3 regions of the Alteromonas sp. G4i35 genome follow, and region 2 is predicted to be linked to each of the others. Evidence: predicted binding sites of a transcription regulator. Region 2 holds the regulator's gene; each other region holds the start of a gene.
The links. Region 2 encodes FliA, which starts transcription of late flagellar genes. Its sites were predicted from a motif close to CTAAAGNTNNNNNNNNNNNNGCCGATA; they were not measured.
Positions count from the first base shown of each region.

Region 1: ACFI6L_RS00270 (DUF3530 family protein) is a predicted target of FliA. The motif match lies at 7,015-7,041, and genes of this name have one in related genera.
Region 3: ACFI6L_RS00835 (HAMP domain-containing methyl-accepting chemotaxis protein) is a predicted target of FliA. The motif match lies at 3,851-3,877, and genes of this name have one in related genera.

Region 1 covers NZ_JBHNZD010000001.1:56,670-66,939, reverse strand. Annotated here, with positions in the region: gene ACFI6L_RS00295 (PhoH family protein) at 1-309, opposite strand, end outside; gene ACFI6L_RS00290 (gluzincin family metallopeptidase) at 831-2,228, shown strand; gene ACFI6L_RS00285 (DUF4019 domain-containing protein) at 2,230-3,021, opposite strand; gene rapA (RNA polymerase-associated protein RapA) at 3,351-6,212, shown strand; gene rluA (bifunctional tRNA pseudouridine(32) synthase/23S rRNA pseudouridine(746) synthase RluA) at 6,262-6,978, shown strand; gene ACFI6L_RS00270 (DUF3530 family protein) at 7,128-8,015, shown strand; gene ACFI6L_RS00265 (hypothetical protein) at 8,158-8,481, shown strand; gene ACFI6L_RS00260 (AmpG family muropeptide MFS transporter) at 8,525-9,871, shown strand; gene ACFI6L_RS00255 (hybrid sensor histidine kinase/response regulator) at 9,957-10,270, shown strand, end outside.
Region 2 covers NZ_JBHNZD010000004.1:67,637-77,906, reverse strand. Annotated here, with positions in the region: gene ACFI6L_RS03275 (ParA family protein) at 1-300, opposite strand, end outside; gene ACFI6L_RS03270 (protein-glutamate methylesterase/protein-glutamine glutaminase) at 329-1,459, opposite strand; gene ACFI6L_RS03265 (chemotaxis protein CheA) at 1,488-3,722, opposite strand; gene ACFI6L_RS03260 (protein phosphatase CheZ) at 3,735-4,490, opposite strand; gene cheY (chemotaxis response regulator CheY) at 4,525-4,908, opposite strand; gene ACFI6L_RS03250 (RNA polymerase sigma factor FliA) at 4,945-5,676, opposite strand; gene ACFI6L_RS03245 (MinD/ParA family protein) at 5,673-6,539, opposite strand; gene flhF (flagellar biosynthesis protein FlhF) at 6,545-7,954, opposite strand; gene flhA (flagellar biosynthesis protein FlhA) at 7,984-10,083, opposite strand.
Region 3 covers NZ_JBHNZD010000001.1:199,047-209,316, reverse strand. Annotated here, with positions in the region: gene surA (peptidylprolyl isomerase SurA) at 1-697, shown strand, start outside; gene pdxA (4-hydroxythreonine-4-phosphate dehydrogenase PdxA) at 711-1,697, shown strand; gene rsmA (16S rRNA (adenine(1518)-N(6)/adenine(1519)-N(6))-dimethyltransferase RsmA) at 1,694-2,521, shown strand; gene apaG (Co2+/Mg2+ efflux protein ApaG) at 2,529-2,903, shown strand; gene ACFI6L_RS00840 (symmetrical bis(5'-nucleosyl)-tetraphosphatase) at 2,911-3,738, shown strand; gene ACFI6L_RS00835 (HAMP domain-containing methyl-accepting chemotaxis protein) at 4,021-6,045, shown strand; gene ACFI6L_RS00830 (SOUL family heme-binding protein) at 6,273-6,854, shown strand; gene lysC (lysine-sensitive aspartokinase 3) at 6,919-8,268, opposite strand; gene ACFI6L_RS00820 (DUF192 domain-containing protein) at 8,329-8,778, opposite strand; gene acnB (bifunctional aconitate hydratase 2/2-methylisocitrate dehydratase) at 8,851-10,270, opposite strand, start outside.

The DNA.
Region 1 (10,270 bases), on a different contig from region 2:
GAGGTCGGCGAATATAGATAGACTCCCTGTAGGTGCCGTTTGACCCGCGCCCAACCCTTCCATCGATACACCCGCTAGCATATCTTCTGGCGTTGCGTCGTGGAGCAAATCCTCCATAGCCCGAATGGATACCCGTGCATCACGCGCCACGTCTTTTTTGCTGTCTTTGATGTAGTCGAGCTCTTCCAATACGGTCATTGGAATAACAACGTCATGTTCTTTAAAGGAGAGAAAAGCGTGAGGTTCGTGCAGCAGAATATTGGTATCGAGGACGTAAATCTTAGTATCGGTAGAATTTTTTCTTGGCATCCTTCACTCCGGTAAATAAAGCCAGGTTAGACGTATTGTTCATTTATGAACGCACGCGCTAACAAGCTACAGTTACGGTTGTAGGAGAATGCCGCTCGAAACAGGACTTCTTCCCCTACTCGCGTCGACTGAGAAGCAGTACTACTCTTTCTGCCTCAAAGGTTCGTTTGTTAAATTAGCGAACCCTTAATTCCACCATAATCCAGTTTTTGAGATTTAGCACTGTTTTTTCTTTTTTATTTTTCGTTAGAGCAAGTGATAAGCGAAGAACCGTCCATTCACGTTATATGAGATAGCACAGCGCTCCCATTCTGCATTAACAAGAAACTGGCATACTTGGTTCGTAACAAATGCTCACACTTTAACTACAGTTAGCGCAGCTTTAGTTGCGTTTTTAATACCCAAATAGGCTAAGGTGTATTTGTTGAAGCGGTGAATTAAACACGGGTGCTAACCCATTGCCACAACACCTCAATAAAGTGGATGCGTTTAAATTAATAACACTCAGGGAAAGATCAGCTATGAATTGGCTTAACATCACAAAAATAAAAACGGCCATAAGCATGACGTTAGCGCTACTAGCGTACTTTAACGCCGAAATTGCATGGGCGAATAGCCAAACGCACAATGATTCTTCCCCTGCTAACATTCTAATCAAGGTTGAGAAAAGCACGACTGACACGTCTGAAAAATGGGTAGTCACCTACACATTGACTACGCCAGCCAAAACGCTGGCTTTTGTTAGAAACCCAGATACATCAAGAACAGCACGTTGGTTCGCGCAAGACAACGACATAGAAATCGTCTTTGATAACGTCAAACACCAAGAACTTGTACGTTCGAAGTCAGGCAAGCCCCTCTCTACCGTGTCATTTTTACTGACGCCCACCTATAAACACTTGGGTAAAGATTACGCACCATTTTCTCCTTTTTCTGATGGTGGAAATGCCTTTCACTCTGGGCGACTGTTTGCTTGTGCTAATACCTGTACTGAAGAAGATAATAAATGGCACCTGACACTCAATGTTCCCAGTGATGAACACATAGTGTTGAATGGCAAAGTAATGAAAAGCAGCGTGTCGTGGACAGATAACAATGATGGAAGAGTCGTGTATGTGGGTAAGCAACAGCCAATTATTACCGATGATGTGGTTGCCCTAATTGATCCCGGGCTTCCTGAAAGCATTAAAGCTTCGCTAGAAGAAGATATACCCAACATGATGGCGTTTTTCTCCCATTCTCTTAATCCGCTTAAGGGCGAAAAGTCCATGTTATTTGCCTCTTATGCAAACGTAGATGATCACTCTACACAAGGTGGAACACTACCTAACCAGATATTTATGCATTGGAACAGACAAGACTTAAATGAGCAGGCCAATAACAGCAGCTTTGTTAACCAAACACTTTGGTTCTTTGCTCACGAAGTCGCCCATTTATATCAGCCTGGCAGTACCGAAGGTGTATCAGAGAACGAGGATCAGTCTTGGCTGCACGAGGGCAACGCCGACTACTTTGCGGCAATCGCCATGAACTTCCTCTACGAAGACGCCAATAGCTATGTTGAAAGCCGAATGACCCGCGCTTTCGAGAGCTGTACTGAAGGGCTGGCGCAGACAACGCTGGCTCGTGCTTATAAAAACGGACACTTCAATCTTTATTATTCATGCGGGATGATAATGCACCGCGCCATCGATAGCGTGGTGCAACAAAAAACGTTAGGTGAGGAGTCGCTGTTCACCGTATGGAAGCGACTTCAAAAAGCAGTGAATAGTGGCATGCCACCTGGCACAGCGACGTTCCTAACCTTGTTAGAGCCCTACAATGCACCTGAACTTATCAAAGCCATCAACAATGCAACGAGCGATCATGCTTTCAAAGCCATTCAAGGAATTGAAACTTTGTACCAGTTACCTGAGTAGGCTACTTAATGAAGTAGCCTATTGCTTTATATTCGCCATCAACTTCCACCATAGAAAGGGTCTCTACTTTCATTGTGGTCTGGGAATCAAAGTCAGTGGTGAACGACAAAATTAGGTAGTTTCCTTTAGGCAATCCAGGCAGTGAAGTTGGCGCTTGTGCTAACGCGATTTCCCTCGACTTGGCCGCCCCCAATGGCTCCCTGACTAGCTGCATCGCCTCGGTCCATTTAGCTACTGAAATACCGCTTCTAAAAATAGCCCCACTCTCTTTCCAGCTTTGTTCATATTCACCGCTGTCGATAAGTTCCAGCCAACTTGTTGCATCTTCAAGGACTTCGCTACTGACATTAACTGGCTTGCCAGCTTCAATTACTTGGTTGCTACCATTGTTTGCATTGACCGTTTGCGCATAATAAATAGCAACGAACAAACTGATGGCGAGCGCTAGCGTGATCCAAAGAACATGTTGGGGATTCAACGACGTTGGCCGGTCACCCTGCAGCTTAATTGAATGATGAGCTGCGGCATTCTCGCCCGCAGTAGAAGTTTGCGAGGTTGGCAGCCCTTGAGGATGACTTGTGGTGGCGTGGGTTTCACCCATTAAAAGCGCATCGGGCGTCGTTTCGAAAACTGAAGCAAGTGCGCCTATTGAATCGTGTGAAGCAGATTGTGTTTTTTCAATTCGCTGAATAGTACGCAAACTCAATCCAGACACATCTGCCAGATGCTGCTGACTCCATGCCCTAGCATTGCGAAGTTGTATAAGCTTTTGACTGTCTACTTTCATATCCATCTCGCGCTTCCTCCTGTTAGCTGCGATTCACATACGTTAAAAACGTAACGCGGTTAACAGTAAGAAATATCCATGGTCAGTGATACGACAGTTTTACGCCAACCCTGTGACAAAGCAAGCCTGATGGGCACGTCAACGTTCTTATTCTTTTGCTACCAGCATTCTCGTTGTGAAGCAAAGAAGGCCTACTAGTGCTAATCGTCTTGTTAACGCAAGGCATAGGTACTCAATCCCCCCACCTGCAACCGCAAATCAAATGAGCTAGTATTAATGACTTATCACAACGCAATGCGTACAATACCGCCCCCCGAAAAATAGGTTGGTGATTTATGAGTTCAGATAGTCAATTTTCAGTTGGTCAGCGTTGGTTAAGCAACACAGAAATAGAGCTGGGGTTAGGTGTCGTTATTGGTAGCGACTTCCGTTCTGTCGAAGTGTTGTATCCAGCAACAGGCGAAGCGCGAAAGTATACTAAGCAAGATGCGCCGCTTACGCGACTAATTTTTGAAATTGGCGAAACGGTCAAAAGCCAAGACGGCTGGGAAATGACCATTACTGAAAAAGAAGAAAGCCAAGATCTTTTCATCTATCACGGGCTTCGCGAAGACACCAAAGCGCAAGCGCGATTACCTGAAACCATGCTAGACAGCCACATTCGCTTGAACCAACCTGAAAAGCGCCTGTTCAGTCAGCAATTAGACAACCCTAAATGGTTCGATTTGCGCGAGCGTGCTTTAGATCATCAATACGATTACTTACGTTCAAACACCATTGGTCTTGCAGGTGCGCGCATATCGCTTATTCCGCACCAACTCCACATTGCGTCAGAGGTAGGCGGCAGACACGCACCTCGCGTATTACTTGCCGATGAAGTAGGTCTTGGTAAAACCATTGAAGCCGCGTTAATTATTCACCAGCAGCTTAAAACAGGCCGCGCAGAGCGCGTGCTTATTTTGGTTCCAGACTCGCTCATGCACCAATGGTTAGTTGAAATGCTTCGTCGCGTTAACCTTCCTTTTGCCATTTACGATGAAAGTCGTTGCGAGGCTATAGAGAAGAGCGAAGGCTTACAAGATGACGAAACATCTGACGCGAGCGCTGTGAATCCATTTGAAAACGACCAGCTGGTACTTTGTAGTATCGACTTCCTAAGCAAGAGCGAAAAACGCCAGCAGCAAATTCAAGCTGCAGGATGGGATTTAATGGTTGTCGATGAAGCCCATCACCTTGCGTGGTCAAGTGAGGCTCCCTCTGCAGAATACTTGTGTGTGGAAGCGCTGGCAAACCAAACGCCAGGCGTATTACTGCTTACCGCAACGCCTGATCAACTTGGTCACGAAAGCCACTTTGCCCGCTTGCGCCTGCTCGACCCGGCTCGCTTCCATAGCTATGATGCATTCTTAGATGAAGAATCGAAATACAGCCAACTGGCCGATGCGGTAGCACCATTACTTTCAGACGCCGAGCCTAACGACAAACAACGCAGCAAACTCGCAGAATTCGCGCCTGACGTAATGAAACATGCGGGTGATTTAAGCTCGCCGGAAAATCGCCATGCGCTGCTGCACCAACTTATCGATTGTCACGGCACAGGCCGTATGCTGTTTAGAAACCGCCGCGCCAATATCGAAGGCTTTCCGATGCGTAAATTAAGCGCTTACGAACTGGCTTTGCCTGAGGTTTATTCAGATGCCGTGAGTGGCGGCGACTTAACCTATTCACTGTATCCTGAACGTATGGCAAGCGTGGTTAACAGCTGGACCAAGCAAGACCCGCGCGTTGAATGGCTGCTTGATTTCATGCAAAGCGTTAAGCCAGAAAAGATTCTGCTTATTTGCGCAAGCGCCCGTACAGCGCAAGAGTTAGGTGAGGTTATTCGCACGCAAACCGGTATTCGCCACAGTGTATTCCACGAAGGCATGAGCATTGTGGAGCGCGACAAAGCGGCCCATTATTTTGCCGATGAGGAAGACGGCGCACAAATTCTACTGTGTAGTGAAATTGGTAGCGAAGGCCGTAACTTCCAGTTCGCTCACCATTTGGTGCTGTTCGATTTGCCTATCACGCCAGATCTGCTTGAACAACGTATTGGTCGTCTTGACCGTATTGGCCAAACCCAAACCGTACAAATTCACGTGCCGTATTTAGCGAAAACCGCGCAGCACGTATTACTAGATTGGTATCACGAAGGGCTGAATGCCTTCGAAAAGACCTGCCCTACAGGTTCTGGCGTGTTCGACGACGTTAAGCCTTTGCTTATTGGTGCCTGCTTACACCCTGACGATATGAGCGCGCGTGACGAGCTAGTGAACATGAGTGTTACGCTTAATAGCCAGCTCGTAGCGCAGCTTGAAGCCGGTCGCGATCGTCTTCTTGAGCTTAATGCCTCGGGTGAAGGCCGCGTAGAACAACTGCTTGAAGACATTATTACCCTTGATAGCGAACAAGATTTGTCGCGCTTTATGGGTCGCGTATTCGATGCTATTGGTGTTCAGCAGGACGAAAAAGGCAATGACTGCTTTATTCTTATGCCAACTGAATCGATGGTGAGCCAGCTTCCAGGTCTTGACCCAGAAGGCATGACGGTTACTTACAAGCGCCGTGTAGCCACAACGCTAGAAAACGTACAGTTTTTAAGTTGGGATCATCCACTTGTGCATACCGCCATGGACGTAGTACTCACCGACGTACACGGAAAGAGCAGCATGGGCTTCATTGCCGAGCCGTCTTTGCCAAAAGGCGCTTATTGGGTTGAGGCGTTGTTTGTGCTGCAAGCGCAAGCGCCTAAAGCGCTTCAGTTGGGTCGCTTCTTACCTCAAACGCCCGTGCGAGTGTGTTTAGATGCGCAAGGAAACCCGTCTGAATTGAGCTTCGACGTTAAGCGTAAAATTGGACGTAAGATCTCGGCTCAGCTTCTAAAAGCCTTGCAACAGCCGCTAGAGCTTGCCATTGAAAAGGCGCGTAAGCTTGCCCATCAGCAAGCTAACCAAAAGCAACACGACGCACTTAACAGCATGCACAGCACGCTTAACGAAGAAATACAGCGCTTGCGCGATCTTCAAAAGCGTAACCCAGCAGTACGTGACAGCGAAATTGAGTTTATTGAAACGCAAATGAACGCCCTTGATAAAGTTATTCAGGATGCAGATGTTCAGCTGGACGCCATTCGTATTGTGGTAAATAACCCGTAACCTCGAAAGGTTAAACATTCAAAAGCGACTGTGAAGTAACGAGTACATAATGGCGAACCCAAGTTTTGTTTATAACCCACCGATGACACCTTATCTTGATATTTTGTATCAAGATGAGGACATGGTGGTTGCGCATAAACCTAGCGGGCTATTGAGCGTTCCGGGCAAAGCATTGGAGCACCGCGACTCGCTAATTAGCCGGGTTAACCGAGTGTATCCCACCGCCACAGTAGTGCATCGCTTAGACATGGCGACCTCGGGTATTTTGGTGCTGGCGCTTAATAAAGATAGCCACCGCCATATCTCGAAACAATTTGAGTTACGTCAAACTAAAAAGCGCTACTTCGCCCGGGTTCATGGACATGTAGAACAAGACAGCGGAGAGGTTAACCTTCCCCTTATTTGCGACTGGCCAAACAGGCCAAAGCAAATGGTAGACTTCGAGCGCGGTAAAAAAGCCGTAACGCATTTTGACGTCATTGAGCGCACACTGGATGAAAAAGAGCGACCCTATTCTCTCGTTGCCCTTTACCCCATTACCGGTCGCTCTCACCAACTGCGAGTACATATGCTTGCTTTGGGTCACCCTATTTTGGGAGATAGACTCTATGCGCATGAAGAAGCGTTATCCATGGCGCCTCGTTTACAGCTTCATGCTGAAAGCTTGAGTCTTTCACACCCGACACTTGGGCATTGGCTGCACTTTAATGTCGCCATCCCTTTTAGTCCGTTTTGCCCAAAGCCGCTCTCAGAAAGTTTTGAGTAGCGTTTTAACGCTATTCAACTTTATCAATAGACTCCATTTTAGTTTTAACGCACCCTGCCGATAACCTTCGTATACGCTTGATGTACGAATTAATTTGATGCTGTCCAAGCTGAATAGATCCAGATTAAGGTAAAGGCAAACCACATTTTATGAAAAGGCACGCTCTCCTTTTAACATTTGCTGTTATTGTTTCGCTATTGCCTATGACAGCTCACTGTGACTTTTTCACAGATGTTAGTCACGCCTATCTGCCTGGAGAAGTGAAACCTTTGATGATTGGAGAAGTTGAATCCCCAATTATTGAAATTGAAGCGCAAACACCATTACCTTTGGGTGTGGCTATCATACTCACCGAGCCTTTTCCCTCTAGCCTTACGCTCGCGCAGGGAAATAGCCTTGCCAACATGCTTGCTGAAAAAGGCTGGAATGTAGTGATAAGTCCGTTTAATGTGCCGGTCAATGTCACTTCCCAGCAGAACCTACCTGCTGAATCTACGAACACCGACATATCAGACTCTGAAACTACGTCTATGTCAGCCCAAAATATCCACCCCAGAAGTAATCAACTTACGCAGTATCTCAATTTTGAATCAGCAACTTCAGCGCTGAGTTTACAACTCAATGCATTGAATAATTATTTACAAGACAATTCAGGCTACCGTATGGTCATTGCACAAGGCATGCTGGCCACAACTTACTTGTCCGTCGTAGAGCAACAGCCTCAACTTCATCCAGACACTTTCGTAGCCATTTCACCTTTTTGGCCAGAAGAATCAACGAACACATTAGTTATAGATAATATAGCGCAGTCCAGCTTTCCAATATTGGATCTGTCACTAAGTGGATTTAACGACTGGGCGAACAGTACCACGCAAAAGCGAAAGATTAGCGCAAAAAACGCACTAAAGATGCACTATCGACAAATAATTATTCCCAGCAATTTATTAGCCTTTAGTATAAAGGAGTTTCAGAAATCCCCTCATATTCAGATAGTTGCAAATAGCACTATTGGTTGGACTCGCCACCTAGGGTGGTAATTCGATAATTAACCGATTACGCTAAATTAGTATCCAAAACAATTACCTAAATTTAATGGTGTAAATAGCAAGCCTCTGTCCTAAGCAGTAAGATTGTTATGAACTATAATACTTTTAGCAAACATAAACGGTTGAGTTACTTGTGAGTGTTCAAGATTTCGTAGATAACAAAGCAAAGCAGCTGTGTTTCTATTTGAGAGCATTTTGGCAAGGAGAGCTTCCTATCGAGGAGATCGAGCTATTCTTTTGGGATAGTATGGAAGAATGGGGGCAAATTGATTACACCTTAACGCAGCCCTATACACAAAAAGAACGGGTTTTTTGGCATTTACTTCATCAAGTGCATTATTGGAATGAAGACAAGCTAATTAACGACCAGTTTCTTGTAGATGAACTAAATAACTGCGTGAATTTCCTTGAAGGTTTGGGTCATTGCCCACTCGACTGCGTAGGCATTCGTCCATAGTAAAACTTTCACTTCAACGCGTTATTGCTTCTCACTGTGGTTCATGGCTCAATATGCTTTTGTATTCTTGCCTAAGGCCGCAGTTTTGCTCAACGCTTTAAAAACGTTTAACGACAAACGATACCTCAGTATATTTCTTTTCGGCATTTCCAGTGGCTTCCCTTGGATCATGATTGGTTCAGTGCTATCTGCTTGGCTCAAAGATGAAGGTTTGTCTCGCTCGGCCATCGGCTTATTCGGCATTATTTTCGCGACATACTCTTTTAATTTTCTCTGGTCTCCGCTTGTCGACAAAATCAAGCCCCCACTATTAGGTCAACGACGAGGTTGGATTTTCGCTATGCAAGGCTGTGTAGTTTTGCTGTGTTTAGTGATGTCTCAACTCACTGCAGACCAAGATTTGTTTTATGTTGCATTAATCGGTTTGCTTATTGCTATTGCCTCAGCCACGCAAGATATCGCCATCGATGGTTTTCGCATTGACTGTATTGCCCAAGACGACAAAGACGGCATGTCAGCTGCGTCTTCAGTAGCCACCGCTGGCTGGTGGACAGGTTATGGCGGGCTTGGTGCTATCCCGTTCTTCTTGGCTGACATGACATCTTGGACTTGGCCAAACATTTATCTTTTACTCGGTGCTCTCATGGCTTTATTAATGTGCGCCACGTGTTTAGCGAACGAGCCACAAATTGACCGCGAAGCCTTGCTTGAAAAGATAACAGCCAAAGATACAAAGCAGTCTCCCGTTTTTCACTGGATACAAACTACTCTGGTCACGCCATTCGCCGAATTTTTCAATCGAAACGGCGTTAAATTAGCGGCGTCGTTTTTACTGTTTATCTTTCTATTTAAAATCGGTGAAGCATTTCTAGGCCGCATGAGTATCGTGTTTTATAAAGAAATTGGCTTTTCTAATAGCGATATCGCTACTTACTCAAAATTGCTCAACTGGTGGGTAACCATTGTGTTTTCACTGTTAGGTGGATTGGTTAACATTCGCTACGGTATTTACCGCGGATTAATGATTGCGGGTGTGGCCATGGCCGCGTCTAACTTACTATTTGCACTGATCGCGCAAACAGGCCCTTCCACATCTCTTTTAGCCATAACCGTTATTGTCGATGGCTTTACAGGGGCTTGGAGCACCGTTGCCATGGTCGCGTTTATCTCACTATTGTGTAATCGGGCGTTTAGTGCAACCCAATACGCACTCATGGCCTCCCTGAGTGTTGCGGGCAGAACCTTGGTCGCTTCTAGCAGCGGCTTTGTTGTAGATAGTCTTGAAGGCAATTGGAGCTTGTTCTTTATTCTCACAGCAGTCATGGTAATTCCCAGCCTTTGCTTTTTGTATTCAATTAGGCACCATATAAAGCGCGTTGAGTCACCGTAATTTTTTTCTACTTCCTTGCAAGTTAGCGTTAGTTGCCTACATTTAAGGTAGGTATCTCTACCGCATATTACTTGCAAGGATGAACGTGAGCTCAAATCAGGCTGGCCACTCGCAGCGCAAATCATCATCAATTTCGCGGACATTCAGTTTTTCAAAAGTGAGTGTTACAGCACTGTTGATCGCTATGGTTGTTATTGCGGTTTTAATCGCGCTGATGAGCAAGCAACAAGCACTCATAACAGCCTTAAAGCAGCAGAGTTACTTAGAGGATAATATTCTTGCCACTGAGTCTAGTATCAATCAATTTACGTTTCGGATGGAGAGCAGCGCGTTTTCTGGACCCGCGAATTACACTATTTTAAAGCGCGAGCTACAGGTCACCGTTCAAGGTATATCTGA
Region 2 (10,270 bases):
TCTGTCTAAGGTTGCTAGTGCCATTGTTGCGGGTAACACGTACAAGTTATCCAACTTTGTTGGACACAAACAGTCCATTACATTATCGGCAGATATGTCATTAGACTTAATAAAAATATCGTAAACAGAATGACTTGACGCTTCTGCGTCAATGCCAAAGTAATAGCTCAACGACGCATGCGGATCAGTATCAATCATTAGTACTCGCTTGCCCTGCTGTGCAAGCAAGCCACCAAGGCTCACCGTAGTGGTTGTCTTCCCTACGCCACCCTTTTGATTTGCTACTGTCCACACTTTCATATTTGCTGTTCCATTACGGTTCAAACTGCTATCGCATTTCGGTTTGAACGCAACTGCTCATATCATCAATATTTATATTTTTGCTGGATATATTGGCAACGGCCACAGCTTGCGGCATACCATAGACTACGCAAGAGTCTTGATCCTGCGCCCAAATGGTCGCGCCTTTTTCCTTGAGCATCCGACATCCTTCTCTGCCGTCAGCTCCCATACCCGTTAATATAATTCCCAATACATCCCCACCATAGGCCTTAGCTAAGGAGCTAAAAGTGAGATCCACACTGGGTTTATAATTCACCTTATCATTGGCATTAGCGTCGACAATAGCGATGCGCTTATTTGCACCAACTGACTCAAGCAACATCTGCTTTCCGCCTGGAGCAAGATAAGCATGACCAGGTTTTAAAATGTCACCATGCTCTGCTTCTTTCACTTTAACTTTGCAGTTTGTGTCTAGTCGCTGAGCAAATGCCGTGGTGAATGTCCCAGGCATATGTTGTACAAGCAAAATAGGATAAGGAAAATCTGCGGGTAACGGAGCGAGCACTTTTTGAAGCGCAACTGGCCCGCCCGTGGAAGCCCCAATCGCCAAACACTTATACTGTTTCCCCGTTGCTCTAACAGACGAAACGGTTGGTTGTTTAGCTGCGACTTTATGCCCTGATAGCAACCCTGATGTTTTAAAAAACGCCTGCTTTGGCGCATTATCAGGAAGCTTTCTTGCCTCTGTAGAGCGAAACGACGGACGCTTAAGACCAATACCACGACGCGCTATTAAGCGTACTTTTGTACACAACAAGCGCGATGCGTCTTTTCTGTCCTGCGCGATATCTTCAAATTTCTTAGGTAAGAAATCGAGCGCGCCCGCTTCTAACGCATCTAATGTCGCTTGCGCACCATGATGCGTAAGCGAAGAAAACATAAGAATAGGTGTAGGCCGTTTGTCCATTATGGCCTTTACAGCTGAAATGCCGTCCATGACAGGCATTTCAACATCCATCGTTATCACATCCGGCTTAAGCGCTTCTGCTTTTTCAAGTGCATCGCGCCCATTTCTCGCTTCCCCAACAACTTCAAGTTCCCTATCGCCATCGAGTATTTCTTTTACTCGACGACGATAAAAAGTCGAGTCGTCCACGACAAGGACTTTAAAGACCATGGATTATTATTCCTGTTAATTCATCGCCTTACTTGATGGGTTTACGCGCATACCGTTTAAGCAGGCTCGGAATATCTAAAATTAGTGCAATTCCACCGTCTGATGTAATCGTGGCTCCCGCCATACCAGGCGTGCCTTGCAATAATGCATCAAGAGGTTTAATAACCACTTCTTCTTGGCCTATTAGCGCGTCTACTACGAATCCTACTTGTTGTGTACCAATTTGCACTACAACAACGTGTCCCTTTTCTCTATCGATGTTTTTGGGACCTCGAATCAACCATTCACCAAGGAAGAACAACGGAATTGCTTTTGAACGAACTATCATTGTTAGCTGGCCATCGACCGTGTTGGTCTTTTTGATGTCCATATTTATTATTTCGTTCACCGCACCTAATGGTAACGCAAAGGTTTGTTTTCCTACAACAATCATTAGCGTCGGAAGAATGGCTAGCGTTAGCGGAACTTTGATATCCAGTCGCGTGCCTTTTCCTAGCTGTGAATCTATGTTCACGGTGCCGTTAAGTTGGTTAATTTTGGTCTTAACCACGTCCATGCCCACACCGCGACCAGAAATATCACTAATTTCTGTTTTGGTTGAGAACCCTGGCGCGAATATCAAGTTAAACGCTTCAACATCCGACATACGTGCAGCTGCGTCTGCGTCTAGTACACCGCGACTAATAGCAATTTCTTTAAGCTTTTCAGGATCCATTCCTTTACCATCATCTTCGATGGTTAGAAGAATATGATCGCCTTCTTGAGATGCCGATAGCTGAACCGTACCCATGCGCGGTTTACCCGCTGCAGCACGGTCATCAGGCATTTCAATACCATGGTCGACGGAGTTTCTCACCAAATGCACAAGTGGATCGGCCAGTGCTTCAACCAGGTTTTTGTCTAAATCAGTTTCCTCACCCACAAGCTCAAGGGTTATTTCTTTCTTCAAGCTTCTAGCGAGGTCTCGAACAACGCGAGGGAAACGACCAAACACCTTCTTGATAGGTTGCATGCGGGTTTTCATTACCGCACCTTGCAAGTCGCCCGTTACCACATCTAAGTTGGCAATGGCTTTGGACATGCTTTCGTCGTTACTGTTGATACCCAAGCTTATTAGCCTGTTTCTCACTAGTACAAGCTCGCCCACCATGTTCATAATTTGGTCAAGGCGCTTGGTATCTACACGTACTGTAGTCTCAGCAGGAGGCGCAGCTGGTGCCGCCTTCTTCTCATCTTTTTTAGGCGCTGCTTTTGGTGCAGCAGGTGCGCTTGCTTTAGCTGGCGCTGCGGCGCTAGGAGCAGGCGTCGATTTTGGCGCAGCTGGCGCTGCTTGTTTCGCTTTTTGAACCGCTTCTGTTGCTGCCTTATCTACAGGAGGCTCTGGCGCCTTTGAAACGGCTCCCTGCTTGGTAGGCCCTTGCCCTGAGCCATGTAGTTGGTCAAGCAGTGCTTCAAATTCGTCATCGGTGATTTCTTCATCATCAGCTGCACTCGGCGTAACTGGTGCTGGAGCTGGTGTATTTGCCGTTGGCGCAGCTTCTTCACCACCAAACTTGCCTTTGCCGTGTAAATCATCAAGCAGCGCTTCAAATTCTTCGTCGGTGATATCGTCGTTATCACTAGCGGCAGCAGGTGCAGCAGCCTTTGCAGGTTCGCTTTTAGCCGCTGAGGACTGTCCTGGTGCCCCAGAGCCATGAAGCTCATCAAGCAGCGCTTCAAACTCATCTTCAGTGATTTCGTCAATACCGCCGCCATCACCAGAACTTGGTGCCTGTGCAGTAGGCTCTTCAACAACTAATTCTGGCTCTTCAATCGCGGGCTCAGGTTCTGACGCCGGCGCGCTTTGTTCACCAAAAATATTCTCATCTGGAGATTCCGGGCGACTTAGTTTGTGTAACAAGTCTACTAGGTGTGCATCTGCTGGCTCTAATGGATCCCGAGCTTTCACTCGTTCAAACATTTCAACCACAACATCTGTGGCTTGCAGAATAATATCCATCAGTTCAGGGGTTAGTGTTCGTTGACCGTTACGCATTACGTCAAAGACGTTTTCCGCACCGTGACAAATTTCTACTAACTCGGTAAGAGACAGGAACCCTGCTCCCCCTTTAACTGTGTGATAACCACGGAAAATTGCATTCAGCAAATCCGCATCTTCAGGATTGTTCTCAAGATCAACGAGCTGTTCTTGTAATTGTTCAAGTATCTCTCCAGCCTCAACTAGAAAGTCCTGTAATATATCCTCGTCAACATCAAACGACATGCGCCCGCTCCCCTAAAAACCTAAGCTAGACAGAAGATCATCTACATCATCTTGGCCTGACACGACGTCGTCGCGCTTATCGGCATCAATGATAGGGCCTTCTGCCTCTACACCATCAACCTTATCGGCCTTAACGCTAGATGGTTTAGTTTGTTCTGCACCGTCGCGTTCACCAAACATGGTAAGCATGTTAACTAAGCTGTCTTCCACTTCTTTAACCAAGTCGATAACGCGGCGAATAACCTGACCAGTTAAGTCTTGATAACCTTGAGCCATCAATACTTCTGTAAGTAACTGTGTAAGTTTAGCTGACTGTGCCGAACCTTCTTCCAACAATTCGTCTAAGTCTGCGCATAAAGCCTTGAATTCACCCAACTCTATTTGGCGATTCATCAGCTTCTTCCACTCAGGCATAACCTTTTCGATGCGCGCCGACAGCATTTCAGCTATAGGCATGCTCGCTTCAACGGCATCCATAGTAGTATTAGCAGCTTTTTCAGTTTCTTCAATTACGTAGGTTAGGCGGGATTGTGCATCGGGAATATCATCGGTCGCGAGATTTTTAATGCGGTCGTCTATTTGGAAATTATTCAGCGCGTCATGGAGCTGACGCGTCAGTTTCCCTACTTCGGCAAATAACTCAACGTTTTCTTTCATTGAGGCCGCTTCTAATAGGGCATTGGCTGAAGCGTTGTCACCCTCTTCAAGGTAGGTGACAAGCTGTTTTGCTTCTTCCAACGAAATTGGAACGTTTACATTCGTTGACATCCAGTAAACCTCATTTCTCTGGTGAGCGTCTGGATCAACCTAAACGTTCGAATATTTTATCTAATTTTTCTTTAAGTGTTGCTGCAGTGAACGGCTTAACAACGTAGCCATTAACACCTGCTTGCGCGGCGGCAACAATTTGCTCTTTCTTCGCTTCAGCAGTAACCATAAGTACTGGTAGGTGCTTGAGCTTGTCATCGGCTCTAATCGCGCGAAGCAAGTCAATACCCTGCATTCCAGGCATGTTCCAATCGGTAACTACGAAATCGAAATCACCTTGCTGCAACATAGGCAATGCAGTACTTCCGTCATCCGCTTCCTGGATGTTGGAAAAACCCAAATCTTTAAGTAGGTTTTTGATGATACGTCTCATGGTAGAAAAATCATCGACCACGAGAATTTTCATGCTTTTGTCCAAAATAGCCTCCAGTGAGGGGTTAATTGTTATTAATTTCTATTCTTCGTCAGCTTGCCACGACTTCATTCGTGATTTGAGTTTTAACATGGCCTGACTGTGAATTTGACTGACTCTCGATTCACTTACATCAAGAACCTCACCAATTTCTCTTAGGTTCAGCTCTTCATCATAATACAGCGAAAGTACAATCGCTTCTCTTTCAGGTAATGTCGTAATTGCATGGGCAAGCGCTTTTTGGAAAGCGCCTTGCATCAAATCTTCCAGTGGTGCGTCGCTACCTCGATTTTGCTCTGTCGAAATAACATCTTCTGACACACCTAAATCTTCAATACCTACCAGCTTTCCGGCATTTACTTCATTAAGCATTTGGTGATAGTCCTGCAAGCTTACATTAAGCTTATCAGCAATATCAGAATCTCTAGCATCGCGGCCTGTTTCGCTTTCTACTTGCGAAATTGCTTCAGTGATCGCTCGGCCATTTCGATGAACTGAACGCGGTGTCCAATCCCCTTTGCGAATTTCATCTAGCATAGCACCGCGAATGCGAATGCCGGCAAACGTTTCAAAGCTGGCTCCTTTTGAACCATCAAAGTTTCGCGCGGCTTCTAATAATCCAATCATGCCTGATTGAATTAAATCGTCTACAAGAACACTAGCCGGCAATCGCGCTATCAAGTGATGCGCTATACGCTTAACCAATGGCGCATGTCTTTCGACTAACTGCGCTTTATCGGTTTGTTGTTGATAAGCGGCTGCCTTGCTGTTCAACGCTGACTTCCTACGGCTTTTTCTGCAACTAATTGTTCAATGAAAAACTCTAAATGGCCACCTGGCTGCGCTGGAATAGGCCATGTTAAGGCTTTACTCGCCAACTGTGTTATTGCAACGGCTGCCGGTGAACCTGGGTAAGCATCGACAATGGCTGTTTGTTTACGCACTGCTTTACGAATGTTCTCGTCAAACGGTACTGTCGCCACTAATTCTAGTGCAACATCTAAAAAACGCCCTGTCACTTTGCTTAATTTACTAAATAGCTCTTGGCCTTCTCGCACGTCGCGCACCATATTAGCCACAACTTTGAAGCGGAAAACACCGTGCTCTCTATTCAGAATTTTTATCAATGCATACGCATCTGTCAATGAAGTAGGCTCGTCACACACAACGACCATGATGTCTTGTGAGGCTTTTGAAAAGCTCAACACCATGTCTGAAATACCTGCCGCTGTATCAACGATAAGCACGTCAATTTGCGAGCGCAGCTCACTAAAGGCACGAATTAGGCCAGCGTGTTGCGTTGGCGACAATTCTGCCATCGACTGCGTGCCTGATGTGGCAGGGGCAATCTTTATTCCGTGCGGACCGGTCACTAATACTTCATCAAGTGTACATTCGCCGGAAAGCACGTGGGATAAGTTTTTCTCAACACGCAAACCTAACATAACGTCTACGTTAGCAAGACCGAGGTCCGCATCGAGAACCATTACACGTTTACCTTGCTTCGCCATGGCGATAGCGGTGTTCAATGTAATGTTTGTTTTACCTACGCCACCTTTGCCACCGGTGACGGCGATTACTTTGATTAACCGTGATTGCTTCATTTTTCTTAAGCTACTCGCTTGGTCGTCAATCATACTGCTTATGCTGTTTTAATTGCGTTGTTACCACTAGTATGATTCAAACCGTACTTTTTATAAAGCTTTGCAGCAGCGGAAACCAAAGATTTCGCTTCTGCAATCTTAATGTCTTCAGGTACTTTTTGACCATCGGTGACATAACTAACCGGTAATTGGTATTCAACCGCTGCACTAAGCACCTCTCCTAAAGAGTAGCACTCATCTAACTTTGTGAAAATACAGCCACTTAGTTCAATATCATCATACGCTTGAATGATTCTCTGCAACGCAGGATATTGCGTATTTGCTTGCGCTACCAAATATTTTTTAACATTTGGCATTTGTCCGTTATCAAACTGCTTAATTTGTTTAATTAATCGACTATCTCTTTGACTAAATCCAGCCGTATCAATCAATACTAGTCGCTTATGACGAAGTTGGAATAATAAATCCGCAAGTTCTTCACTAGTCTGCGCTTTTCTCACCGTGCAGCCAATAATCTTTCCGTATGTCGCTAGCTGCTCATAGGCGGCAATTCTATACGTATCGATGGTAATCATCGCAACCGACTCTGCACCGTATTTCTGCGCATAGCGGGCAGCAAGTTTCGCAACGGTAGTTGTTTTACCGGTACCTGTTGGTCCTACTAATGCAACAGCACCTTGTGCGCTAAGTATATCGTTTCCTGTCACATTTATGCGATTAGCCAATAGGTTAAGAAGATATACCCATGCATCTCGTTCGTTGTAATGTGACGGCGTATAGCTAATAAGCTGTTTCGCTAACGCGTTGCTTAACCCCATATCGGTTAAACGGGTGATTAGATATTGATGAACAGGTTTTTGACGTTTGTTCTTAGCTTCCATCAAGTCGGCCACTTGATATTGCAATACATCGCGAAGAGACGCTAGCTCTTCCTTGATTTGCGCAAGCTCCGCTGACTGCGTCACAGAGGTATCATCCATACTTGACGCTTGATGCTCTGGGAAAGCGTTCTGACGAACTGGTTCATGAGAAGACTGCTGGGCTTCTACGTCGTCAATAAAGGCTTCTGAGAAGTCTAAGTGCGAAGCAATTTCATTGGCGTGCTTAGCATTCGCTGTCATTGGTTGGTTAGGTTGCGCAGGACTCGCCACGCCATTATTTCCACCGTGCTGCTTTTCTAGCAGTGCTTTAAGGCTATCAGGACCGTCGTCACCAATGATTTCGCTCAAGCTAGGCACTGCCTTTTGACCGGGTGTTTTTGCAGCGGCTTGTGGAGACGCTTTCGGCGTAAGCAACTTCGCTTCAGGCTCTTTGTCGTAGGCTGCGACAAGCTCAATACCGTCAGCAACTTTGCGATTTGACATGATCACAGCGTCACTGCCCAATTCAGCTTTAACTTGGCTTAACGCCTCACGCATATCTTTGCCGAAGAAACGTCTAATTTTCATTGCAACCTCTCCAATCACCCAGTGTCAGATTATTGACCGACCGAACTGACTATTTTTATTTGTTTGTCGTCAGGCACTTCTTGGTAAGACAGAACATGAAGCCCAACAACCGAATATTTTAAGAAGCGAGACAGAACGGGTCGTAGCATGCCTGAGGTAAGGAGTACTGCAGGCTCTCCTTCTAACTCTTGCTGCTGACTGGCTTGCTGCAATGATTTTTGCAGCTTGTCTGCCAGACCTGGTTCTATGCCAGCGCCATCTTCGCCACCTGCTTGAAGTGACTGGTGCAACATCTGTTCCAACTCTGGCGCCAAGGTTATGACAGGTATCTCTTTTGCACCTTGAGTAATTTCTTGGACAATTAAACGTTTAAGGGCAATACGCACTGCAGACACTAAAACATCGGGGTCTTGGCTGCGCGTGCCGTACTCACTGAGTGTTTGCACGATTGTACGCATATCGCGAATAGGCACGCCTTCAAACAATAAGGTTTGCAGTACTTTCACGACGGTGCTTAGCGGAAGAATGTCTGGTACTAATCCTTCAACCAGTTTCGGATGCTGCTTGGCAAGCATATCAAGAAGTTGTTGCGCTTCCTCGTGCCCTAATAATTGATATGCATTGTTAGAGAGTAATTGGCTTAAATGGGTCGCTACAACGGTCGCAGCGTCTACTACTGTGTACCCAAGGGTTTGAGCATGCTCCCGTTTATTGGGCTTAATCCATACTGCGTCTAAGCCGAACGCGGGGTCTTTAGTGGCACGCCCTTCTAATTTACCGAACACTTGCCCTGGATTAATAGCAAGTTCCTCATCGTGACTGATGATGGAGTCCCCAATCGTTACGCCTAGCATAGCGATGGTGTAAGTGTTGGGCTCTAAATCCAAGTTATCGCGAATGTGGACAGGCGGAATAAGGAAACCCAGCTCTTGCGATAGTTTCTTACGTACGCCTTTAATGCGCGTCAACAACTCGCCACCTTGGGATTTATCGACAAGAGGAATTAAGCGATAGCCCACTTCCAATCCGATGGTATCTACCTGCTGAACATCATCCCAGCCAAGCTCTTTCACTTCAGGCGCAACCGATTCATCTTTTACCACATTGTCTGGCACTTTGGGCTCTGCGGCCTTTCTCTTTTCTTGAACCGACTGCCAGTAAGCAAAGCCTGCAATCAAGAATGAGAACCCTAAGAATGCGATATGAGGCATCCCAGGAATGATACCCATCACAAATAGAACGCCCGAGGCTATATAAAGAGCTTGATTATTACCAAGCTGACCGCGGATTTCTTTGCCCATTTCCTGAGTCTCGTTTTCACGAGTAACGATAATGGCTGTAGCGACCGAAAGTAACAATGAAGGAATTTGCGCCACCAAACCATCACCGATGGTCAATATGGTGTAGATTTCTATAGCGTTACCGAATGAAAGCCCGTGCTGAATCATGCCAATAAAAAGACCACCAACAATATTAATCAGCATGATGAAAAGGCCTGCGACCGCATCACCCTTTACAAATTTTGACGCACCGTCCATCGACCCGTAAAAATCCGCTTCTGCGGTAATCTCTTCACGGCGTTTACGTGCTTGATCTTGATCTATATACCCTGCATTTAAATCAGCATCTATGGCCATTTGCTTACCGGGCATAGCATCTAACGTAAAGCGTGCGCTTACTTCTGAAATACGTCCTGCGCCTGCGGTTACAACTTTGAAGTTGATAATAAGAAGGATGGCGAAAACAACAATACCTACGGCGTAGTTACCACCAATCACGACCTCACCGAAGGCTTCGATAACTTTACCTGCTGCATCGCCGCCTTCATGCCCGTAAAGTAAAACAACGCGAGTAGAAGCCACGTTAAGCGCTAATCTCAAAACGGTAGCGATAAGTAACACCAAGGGGAAAATGCCGAAATCTACTGGACGCTGGGTAAGTACAGCCACCAAGATAATGACTAGCGACAACGCAATATTAAAGCTAAACAGCACGTCCAGTAAGAATGGCGGCATAGGCAATATAACCATGCCCATAATTGCCAAAAGGACGATGGGTGCGCCTAAACCACTGGTAAAATTTTGCAGCTGATTTTTATCGAATCGCTGAAGATAACCGGATAACTGCATGGCTTGGTGTCTCTCTATCAGAAAATTGACGCTTTATGTGAATCTTCTAGTGAGTTTTCAACTAACGTGCCAGCTTTGTGTTTTACGCAAAAGTTAACTAAATCTGAGCTGTAATCATGCGTGATTACTGTCTACAGTGACTTGTATAGAGCGATTAAGATTTTGTATCCGAGGGACATACGAACAG
Region 3 (10,270 bases), on a different contig from region 2:
TGAGCGTGCAGACAAAGTCATTTCACTATTAGAGTCAGGCTCTGATTTTGCTAAAATCGCCATTGCGTCATCATCAGGTAACGAAGCGCTCGAAGGCGGTGACATGGGCTGGCTTAACATTAACGCCATGCCGACGCTTTTTGCTGAAGCTATTCAAAACAAAGACAAAGATGCTCTTGTTGGTCCTATTCGAAGCGGTGCAGGCTTTCATATCCTAAAAGTATTAGATACGCGCGGTATTGAGAAAGTCACGGTGGAAGAAGTAAACTCTCGCCACATTCTTGTTAAGCCGTCAATCATTCTTAGCGAAGACAAAGCTAAAGCCATGCTAAACCGCTTCAAGGAAGAGGTGAAAAATGGTGAAGCTGATTTTGCAGAGCTAGCTAAAGAGCATTCAGAAGATCCTGGTTCAGCCCTTCGCGGTGGCGAGCTTGGCTGGTCGGATCCAAATAATTACGTGCCTGAGTTTAAAGACGCACTTGCACAGCTTGAGCCTGGAGAATTTAGTGAACCTGTTCGTACCGTGCACGGCTGGCATTTAATTCAGCTTATTGAACGTCGTATTGATGACGCTACCGATAAGCGCAAAGAAGATAAAGCTTACCAGCTTATCTTCAACCGTAAATTTTCAGAGGAAACCGAGAACTGGTTACGTGAGATGCGTGATGCCGCTTACGTAGAAGTTGTCGACTCGTAACAATAAGTTATTCATGAGTACACCAATTAAAATAGCAATAACGCCGGGAGAACCGGCAGGTATCGGGCCAGATTTGATCATAAAACTGGCCCAGGAAGCATGGCAAGCGCAGCTTGTCGTGTTTGCCGATGGCGAAATGCTCAAAGCACGAGCAAGCGCCTTGGGGCTGCCATTAACGCTAATCGATTACGATGCCACTAACCCGCAAATTCAAGATGCGGGTTCGTTGTTTATAAAGCAAATAGATAAATCCGTTGACGTTACGCCAGGCGAACTTGATAGCGAAAACGGGTTATACGTAGTAGAAACTCTGCGCCAGGCGTGTCAGGCAAATATGGATGGCGACTTCGACGCCGTCGTTACCGGCCCCGTACACAAAGGCATTATCAACAAAGCAGGGGTATCATTCAGCGGTCATACTGAGTTTTTTGCGTATCAGTCCAATACCATTGATGTGGTTATGCTTCTGGCAACTGAAGGTCTTAATGTAGCGCTTGCCACCACGCATATTCCCCTTGAGTATGTAGCGAAAGCTATCACCCGAGAGCGTCTTCATAAGGTCATTCATATCATCAACACCGACCTTAAATTGAAGTTTGGCGTTAAAGAACCTCACATTTATGTGTGTGGCTTGAACCCTCACGCGGGTGAAGATGGTCACATTGGCACTGAAGAAATTCATACCATCATTCCGGCGCTTAACGAACTAAGAGAAGAAGGCTTAAAGATCACAGGCCCTCTACCTGCAGACACCATATTTCAACCCAAATATCTGGAAAATGCTGACGTAGTGCTGGCTATGTATCACGACCAAGGCTTACCCGTGCTAAAATATAAGGGTTTTGGGGCTTCAGTGAATATCACGCTAGGGTTACCTTTCGTTCGTACATCGGTAGATCACGGTACTGCATTAGACTTAGCAGGAACAGGTGAAGCCGACGCCGGTAGTTTCAGAAAAGCATTGGAAAAAGCCATCGAGCTTGCACATCATCAACAATGAGTAAAACACACTTAGGCCATACGGCCAGAAAGCGATTCGGACAAAACTTCCTTCACGATGATTACGTGATAGGCAAGATTGTTGCGGCCATCGCGCCAAAAAATGAACAAAACCTGGTAGAAATTGGACCCGGTTTAGGCGCATTAACAGATCCTGTTTGTGAAGAAGTAGATGCACTCACAGTCATTGAGCTAGACAGAGATCTTGCTAAGCGATTGAGACACCATCCATTTAACGGCAATAAGCTAACGGTTATTGAACAAGATGCAATGACAATGGATTTCGGTGCTTTGTGCAAAGAAATGCCAGTCAAAGACAAAAAGCTTCGCGTATTTGGTAACTTGCCCTACAACATTTCGACACCACTAATGTTTCACCTTTTTGATCATGCTCACTGCATAGAAGATATGCATTTTATGCTTCAAAAAGAAGTGGTAAACCGCTTGGCAGCAGGACCAGGTTCTAAGAATTACGGCAGGCTTTCCGTTATGGCGCAGTATTACTGCCACGTCATTCCGGTACTCAATGTTCCGCCGGGTGCCTTTAAGCCACCCCCGAAGGTTGATTCTGCAGTAGTGAAGCTAGTGCCGCATCAGGCTCCGCCAGTAGACGTTGAGTCTGTAAATACGCTTGAGCGCGTCTGTGCACAAGCGTTCAACCAGCGCCGAAAAACCATTCGCAACTCGCTGAAAGACAGTTTAAGTGAAGAGGAGATCCGTGAGCTAGGTATCGATCCTACCTCTCGCGCAGAAGTATTATCACTTAACGATTTTGCCACAATAGCAAACGCTGTGTCGGCAAAAGAGCACCAACAAGAGCAGTAAGTTCTCTATGGATGTACTTGATATTAAGGTGCGGGTGAAAACCCGTCACCTTCCCGACCACCTTCCGTCAGATTCAAAGCAATTTGCCTTCGCGTACCACATTACGATTGAGAACAATAGCGACCATACGGTGCAATTACTCAGTCGCTACTGGAAAATTACCGATGCAAATGGCAAGACATCAGAAGTTGAAGGTGATGGGGTTGTAGGCAAGCAACCTATCATGAAAGCGGGCGAGCATTTTGACTATACCAGTGGCGCTGTCATTGACACACCGGTTGGGAATATGGAAGGCTACTATGTAATGGAATTAGAGAGCGGCGAGCGTTTTCGCGTTCCTATCGACGTTTTCCGATTAGCCATTCCAAGTATTCTTCATTAAGGTTTCTATGTCGCAAGGTAACACGTACGTCATTGGTGATATACAAGGCTGTTACGATGGTCTTCGTCGCGCGTTAGATAAAGTAAAATTCGACGAAGAAAACGATACGCTACTCGCAGTAGGTGATTTAGTTGCTCGAGGAGAAGATTCTTTGAGCACATTGCGCTTTTTAAAGTCTCTCGGCAGCCAGTTTAGCAGTGTTTTAGGAAACCACGACCTTCACTTACTTGCCGTTGTAAACGGCATCCGCAAAGCAAAAAAATCCGACAAATTAGAGCCTCTACTTAATGCTTCAGACTTGGCCGAACTTATTGACTGGTTGCGTCAGTTCCCGTTGGCAATGAAGTTAGATGAGCAATCAGTAATGGTGCATGCTGGACTCTATCCTAAATGGTCTATCGATGAGTGCGTTTCACTTAGTGACGAAGTTAGCAACATCCTAAAATCCGACAATTACGCTGCTTTTCTTTCAGAAATGTATGGTAATAAACCCAACAACTGGTCAGATAAACTTAAGGGTGATGAGCGACTGCGTTTTATTGTGAATGCGTGTACGCGCATGCGTTTTGTTCATACCGATGGCACACTCGATTTTGATAACAAATCTCATCCCAGCGCAGTATCCCACAGCACTAGTAGCACGTTAAAACCATGGTTTGAAGTAGAGAATAAAAAGCTCGGTGACGATCAACGAGTGGTATTTGGGCATTGGGCAGCTCTGTCGGGCCAAACGAACAGTCATCAATTTATCGGCTTAGATACAGGCTATGTTTGGGGGCAAAGCATGACTTTGCTAAACCTGAACTCCGCTTCGCTTGTGAGTGTTTCTGCCTAAAACCAGAGTTTACTGGCTCCGCAATTATCCAATTCTCACATATTTACGTGTATAATTTTAAGCACCAACTGGTATTACCAGTTAAACTTTCTACACTTAAGTGCTAAATAAAATAAACATTAAGTTATTGTAGCCGATACACTTACTTACGATAGTAACGATAATGTCTCATTATCTACTCAGTAATTAAGCAAACTAGCTTCTTTAATCGCTATATTTTGTTTGCTGAGACGGGTAATATCGTTAGGGATAAAAATAAAAAACACTCATCCAGGAGTTCCGATGAAAATAACGGTAGCCACACGCGTAATCGGGGGATTTGTAGCGATTAGCGCACTTCTGATCGTCATTAGTGTTGTTTCACTTTATAACCTCAACTCAATAGGCTCAGCAACGGAAGAAGTAAATGACGTTGCATTACCCACAGTAGCAGGCAGCAATGCACTTAAAGCCAGCTTTCTCAATATGGGCCGACTTACCTTCGAGAGCTACATCGAAGAAGATCTAAATGGCTTAAAAGACAAACGAGCGTCTTTTAACTCTGCCAAAGACACCTTTGAGAGTGAATATAAGAAACTGGCGCAGGCCGTTAATAACGAGCCTGAACTAAAGAGCACGCTGAATACTGTACGTGAGTCATATGAAGCATATATCACCAATGTTGAAGCGATGTACAAAAATCACCAAATGTATCTTGATATACGCAACACAATTCAAGACAGACTGGGTGACGCTGAAGACAACGCAGACGATGCATCTACCTACCTTCTAGACTTCTCAGACTTAGATGCTGTTCAGCGCGACCCTAACCTACGACGTGCGGCAGAAATCGGCAGTCAACTTGAGACGTCGCTGCTTTCTTTGCTAACGGTTTCATACGAGTACATTAAAACAGAGACACTGGTTCGTTCACAAACGCTAGGCAACGAAGTTGATTTGGTTGTCGAGAAAGTGGTCACGCAATTAAGCGACATGATGCAAACTGCGGGCGGCCGCGATGATTCTGGTACTCTTGATGATATTAACGACTTGGTTAACAACGCAATCAATGCGATTAAAGCTAACGATGGCGTGGTTCAGCTTCATGTTGATCGTCTAGAGCGCAGAAATGATGCTGAAAAAGCGCTTAACGCTTCAGACTCAAATATCGCGCAAGCGGTTGTCGCTCTAGAAAACCTGCTCAATCTTGCAGACAAGAAAGCGTCACATGTAGAAAGTCAGGTTAACGGCGCCATTGCGACGGGCAACACGTTCGTTATTGTGGTTGTTATTATCTCGATTGCAGTAGCAGCATTTATTGGCTACGTGACCGTTCGCGCAATCACACGTCCGCTTTATCGTGTAAATGAACTTCTGACGGTGGCTTCATCGGGTGACCTTACTCACCGTCTAGACGATTCGGCGCAAGACGAATTTGGTCTTTTAGCCCGAAACTGCAATACGCTAATTGGAAACCTGAAGGAGCTCATTACAGCCATTAACGTTCGTGCTGAACAGCTGGCAGCCGCCTCAGAACAAACGTCTGCAGTGACGGCGCAAACGACGCATTCAATTCAGGATCAGAAATCACAAATTGGCCAAGTAGCAACAGCAACCACAGAAATGCACTCTACGTCTCAACTGGTTGTGCAAAACGCTGAAGATACACTAAGTCAAATTCGCCATGCGGATGCTGAGGCTGAGAACGTGCGCCAAATCTCACTAGAGAATAAGAACACCATTGAGATCTTATCTCGTGACGTTCAAGAAGCGGCAGACGTTATCAATAAGCTTCATCAAGACAGCGCAAGCATTGGTGGCATCTTAGACGTTATCCGTGGTGTTGCAGATCAAACCAACCTGCTCGCCTTGAATGCTGCTATTGAGGCAGCGCGTGCTGGTGAACAAGGTCGAGGCTTTGCGGTTGTTGCTGATGAAGTAAGAACCCTCGCCAGCCGAACTCAAGAATCGACACAAGAAATCAACGCAATGATTGAAGTGCTTCAAGCGGGTGCTGAAAAAGCGGTATCGGTGATGAATCAAGGTAAAGAGCAAACTGCGGCGTGTGTGGCACAAACTGAAAAGGCTACACAGGCATTGGATATCATCTCTGACGCCGTTCACAAAGCCCATGACGTGAGCTCTCAAATTGAGCAGTCTGCCCGTGAACAGAATACGGTATCACAAGAGATCAGCGAAAAGCTTGAAACTATTGTCGGTATCGCTGAAGAGACGACAGCTGGAGCACAGCAAACGTCTGAGTCTAGCCATGAAGTGGCTCGACTTGCTGAAGAGTTACAACAGTCTATCAGACAGTTTAAAGTGTAACGCTTTTTACAAACCTGTTTTAAGAAGGGGCTTTTAGCCCCTTTTTCGTGTCCGACAATTAATCTGGCACACTTTAGGAATGCATAGATAGTTACTTTAGAACAGTTTAACTGAGCATTAATCGGCTTTAATTCGTATAAGGACTATTCGTAACAAACCACTAAAAAAGAATGATATTTTCCCGTTTTCGCTTGCCTCTTTTCATTACTACTTTATTGGCGTCAACAATGATCCAGGCTGAGCCATCATATTACAAAGATACAGAAACCCTTCCCTATTCCATTATCGAGACCCTTGATGAAGATATTGAAGTGAGGCATTACAATGAAGCGTTAGGCGTAATGTCTAGTGGGAATGAAGATAACGGAGCATTTCAACTACTCTTTAATTATATCTCTGGTGAGAATACATCCAGTAGCAATGTGTCAATGACGTCCCCCGTAGAAGTTGGAAAGCGCTCTCAAGAAATTGCAATGACCTCTCCTGTCGAAGTCTCATCTTCAGAAACAATGATGTTTTTCTTGCCCAGCAAATATGACATTAAAAGCGCTCCTGTGCCTACGCACAAAGATGTATCGCTGGTTACTGTACCAGCGAGAACGGTAGCCGCTATTCGTTATTCAGGTTTCAACAAGGACAGCGATAAGAAGCAGTATACGAATAAACTGCTTAAAGCCCTTAGGGACAATAATATTGAGCTTGATGGTGAACCTAGCTATATGGGCTACGACTCGCCTTTCACCCTACCGTGGAATAAACGTCACGAAATCATTGTACCGGTCGACATTTTGAAATCATCTACAAACTGATGTGAAATAAAAACGGCCGCTTTTAAGGCGACCGTTTTTTGGGGTCATTCAGCACAGTAGGTGCTTATTCAAATAACGCCGTGTGAAGCTTGCGAACCACGTCGTCACTGTCGGTCTCGTTAACCAAGAACGATAGGTTGTGCGGGTTGGCGCCAAAGCAAATCATACGCAGGTTGAAATCTGAAACCGCAGCTAAAATCTTGCTAGAAACACCAACAGCGGTTTGCATGTTGTTACCTACAACCGTGACAAGGTCGTAACCTTTTTCTACTTTCACATCACAGATAGTTTCAAGTTCAGCAATGGTTTCTTTGTTTAGTCGCTGAGCCACAGAGTTTGCAGGGTTATCAAGGGTAAAAGATACCGAGATTTCTGACGTGGTAACCAAATCAACACTTAGCTTGTGCTTGGCGATGATGGCAAATACCTGCTGTAGGAAACCTTGCGCGTACATCATCTTCGGTGTTTTCACTGTCACCATTACTTGCTCTTTACGGCGAGTAATAGCACGGTACGGTGGTTCGTGCTCACAATCACGCACAATCCATGTACCGCCCTTTTCTGGCTCTTTGCTTGAACCTACAAACACCTTTATGTCTTTGCGAAGTGCAGGCTCCATAGTGGCAGGATGTAGTACCTTGGCACCAAAGGTGGCCATTTCCGCCGCTTCTTCGAAGCTGAGTTCAGGTAACGGATGAGCAGCTGGCGTGATGCGCGGGTCAGTTGTGTACACCCCTGTTACGTCAGTCCAAATCTCACACGATTCGGCATCAAGCGCTTCAGCAAGTAGCGCCGCCGTAAAATCAGAACCACCACGACCCAGCGTTGTAGTACGGCCTTCCTCGTCAGCACCAACAAAGCCTTGAGTAACCACTATCGCGTCTTTAATTTCAGGTGCCAGCAATTGTTTAGACAGCTTTTCGATTTCTTCGATTTGCGGCACACCTTCTCCAAACTCACTGTCCGTACGTAACACCTTACGTACGTCAAAGTTCATGGTTTTTACGCCCTGCTCTGCAAGCACTGAAGAGAACATCAGCGATGACATCCGCTCCCCCATTGAAAGCAGCTGATCTTTTAAATCATCGCGGTGAAGGATTTCTTCATGAAACGCTAAGCTTCGCATTTCATCTAACAAGTCGTTGAGTTTTGGCTCAACCGCGTCTTTATCTTTCAACTTGTTAAGAATGGCAAGCTCAATATTGATAATGGCCTGACAGGTCTCTTCAATTTGCTGTTGCGTCATAGGTGTGTGCGCTAAGCTTACCAGGTGATTGGTTACACCTGCCGCAGCGCTCACTACCACAATGCGCGTTTTGTCATTACCGGCAACAATTCGGGCGCAGTTTTGCATTACTTCGTAATTCGCAACGCTAGTTCCACCGAACTTAGCTATCGATAAGGCATTTGTCACTATATTTAACTCCAGAATAAAACTAGCATTTCGCTAGCAGCAACCGCGCCTTTTGCGCGGTTAATCAATCGTTATTTGGTCGCCTACTTTTATATTATTCTCGGCAAACCACCCTTGGTTCATTTCCAACGCGTAAAGTACCTCTTTCGATGATCCGACCGACTCCAAACTATGCGGAGTGAGAGGTTTTATATCCGTTATTACGCCTTTTCTGTCGATAAATGCTACGTCTAGAGGAACAAAGGTATTTTTCATCCACATGCCCGCAAACTTTAAGCTAGAAAACTTAAAAAACATACCGCAGTCTTCACACAAGGCTTTACGAAACATAAGACCCTGCGCGCGTTGTTCAAAGGTTTTGGCATACTCAACTTCATAGTGCTTGCCGCCAATCTCAAGTGTAATGGATTCAAAGTCCACTAAATTCAGCGACGATACAGGGTCAACCTGCGCTTTTGCACACCCTAAGGTTAATACAAGTGCAGCAACAATAAAGAAAGATTTTCCCATTAGACATTCCTTTTCGCCATAAAAAAAGCCGGTCACCTTAACGGTCACCGGCTTTGTAGTTTATACACTATTTTAAGCAACATTCAATGTTGGAATAATGCGCGCTTTTGCTTCTTCCTCAGCCTTTTTAAAGCTAGGCATTTTGTCGAAGTTTAAGTAGCGGAATACTTCACCCGACATTGCGTTAATTTTGCTAGCGTATTCCATGTACTCTTCAGCAGTTGGAATGCGCCCAACAATGGCCCCCACTGCAGCAAGCTCTGCTGAGGTCAAATATACATTCGCCCCATCGCCCAGGCGGTTAGGGAAGTTACGAGTAGACGTTGAAAGTACGGTTGCTCCCGCATCCACCCGTGCTTGGTTACCCATACATAGTGAGCAACCGGGCATTTCTGTACGTACGCCTACGCGACCATAAATGTTGTAATAGCCCTCTTCCATTAATTGGGCTTTGTCCATCTTAGTCGGTGGTGACATCCATAAACGGGTTGGCAGTGTTTTGTTGTACTGCTCAAGTAGCTTACCGGCTGCACGGAAATGGCCAATGTTTGTCATACATGAACCAATGAAGACCTCGTCTACCTTATCACCTGCAACGTCAGATAAGGTTTTCGCATCGTCAGGATCGTTAGGGCAGCACACAATTGGCTCTTTAATTTCGTTAAGATCGATTTCGATTATCTCAGCGTACTCAGCATCTGCATCGGCGCGCATCAACTCTGGGTTAGCTAACCATTCTTCCATTTTCTGCGCGCGACGCTCTAAGGTACGTGGGTCGCCATAACCTTCGTTAATCATCCAGCGTAGCATGGTAATGTTTGAACGCAGGTATTCAGCAATCGACGCTTCAGATAAGTTGATAGTACAACCGGCTGCTGAACGCTCCGCCGATGCGTCAGAAAGCTCGAACGCCTGTTCTACGGTTAAGTTCTCTAGTCCTTCGATTTCTAAAATACGGCCAGAGAAGGCGTTGATCTTGCCTTTTTTCTCTACCGTTAACAGCCCTTGTTTGATGGCGTATAGCGGAATGGCGTGTACTAGGTCGCGTAGCGTAATGCCCGGCTGCATTTCTCCCTTAAATCGCACCAACACCGACTCGGGCATATCTAGCGGCATAACGCCAGTAGCCGCAGCGAACGCGACTAGGCCAGAACCCGCAGGAAATGAAATACCCAATGGGAAACGAGTATGCGAGTCACCACCCGTGCCTACTGTGTCAGGCAGCAGCATGCGGTTTAACCAGCTGTGTATAATGCCGTCACCAGGACGAAGCGATACGCCACCGCGGTTCATTATAAAATCAGGCAGCGTGTGCTGCGTTTCTATATCCACCGGCTTTGGGTAAGCGGCGGTGTGACAGAATGACTGCATGGTTAAATCGGCAGTAAAGCCAAGACAGGCTAGGTCTTTAAGCTCATCGCGGGTCATTGGCCCTGTGGTATCTTGCGAGCCCACGGTTGTCATTTTAGGTTCGCAGTAGGTGCCTGGGCGA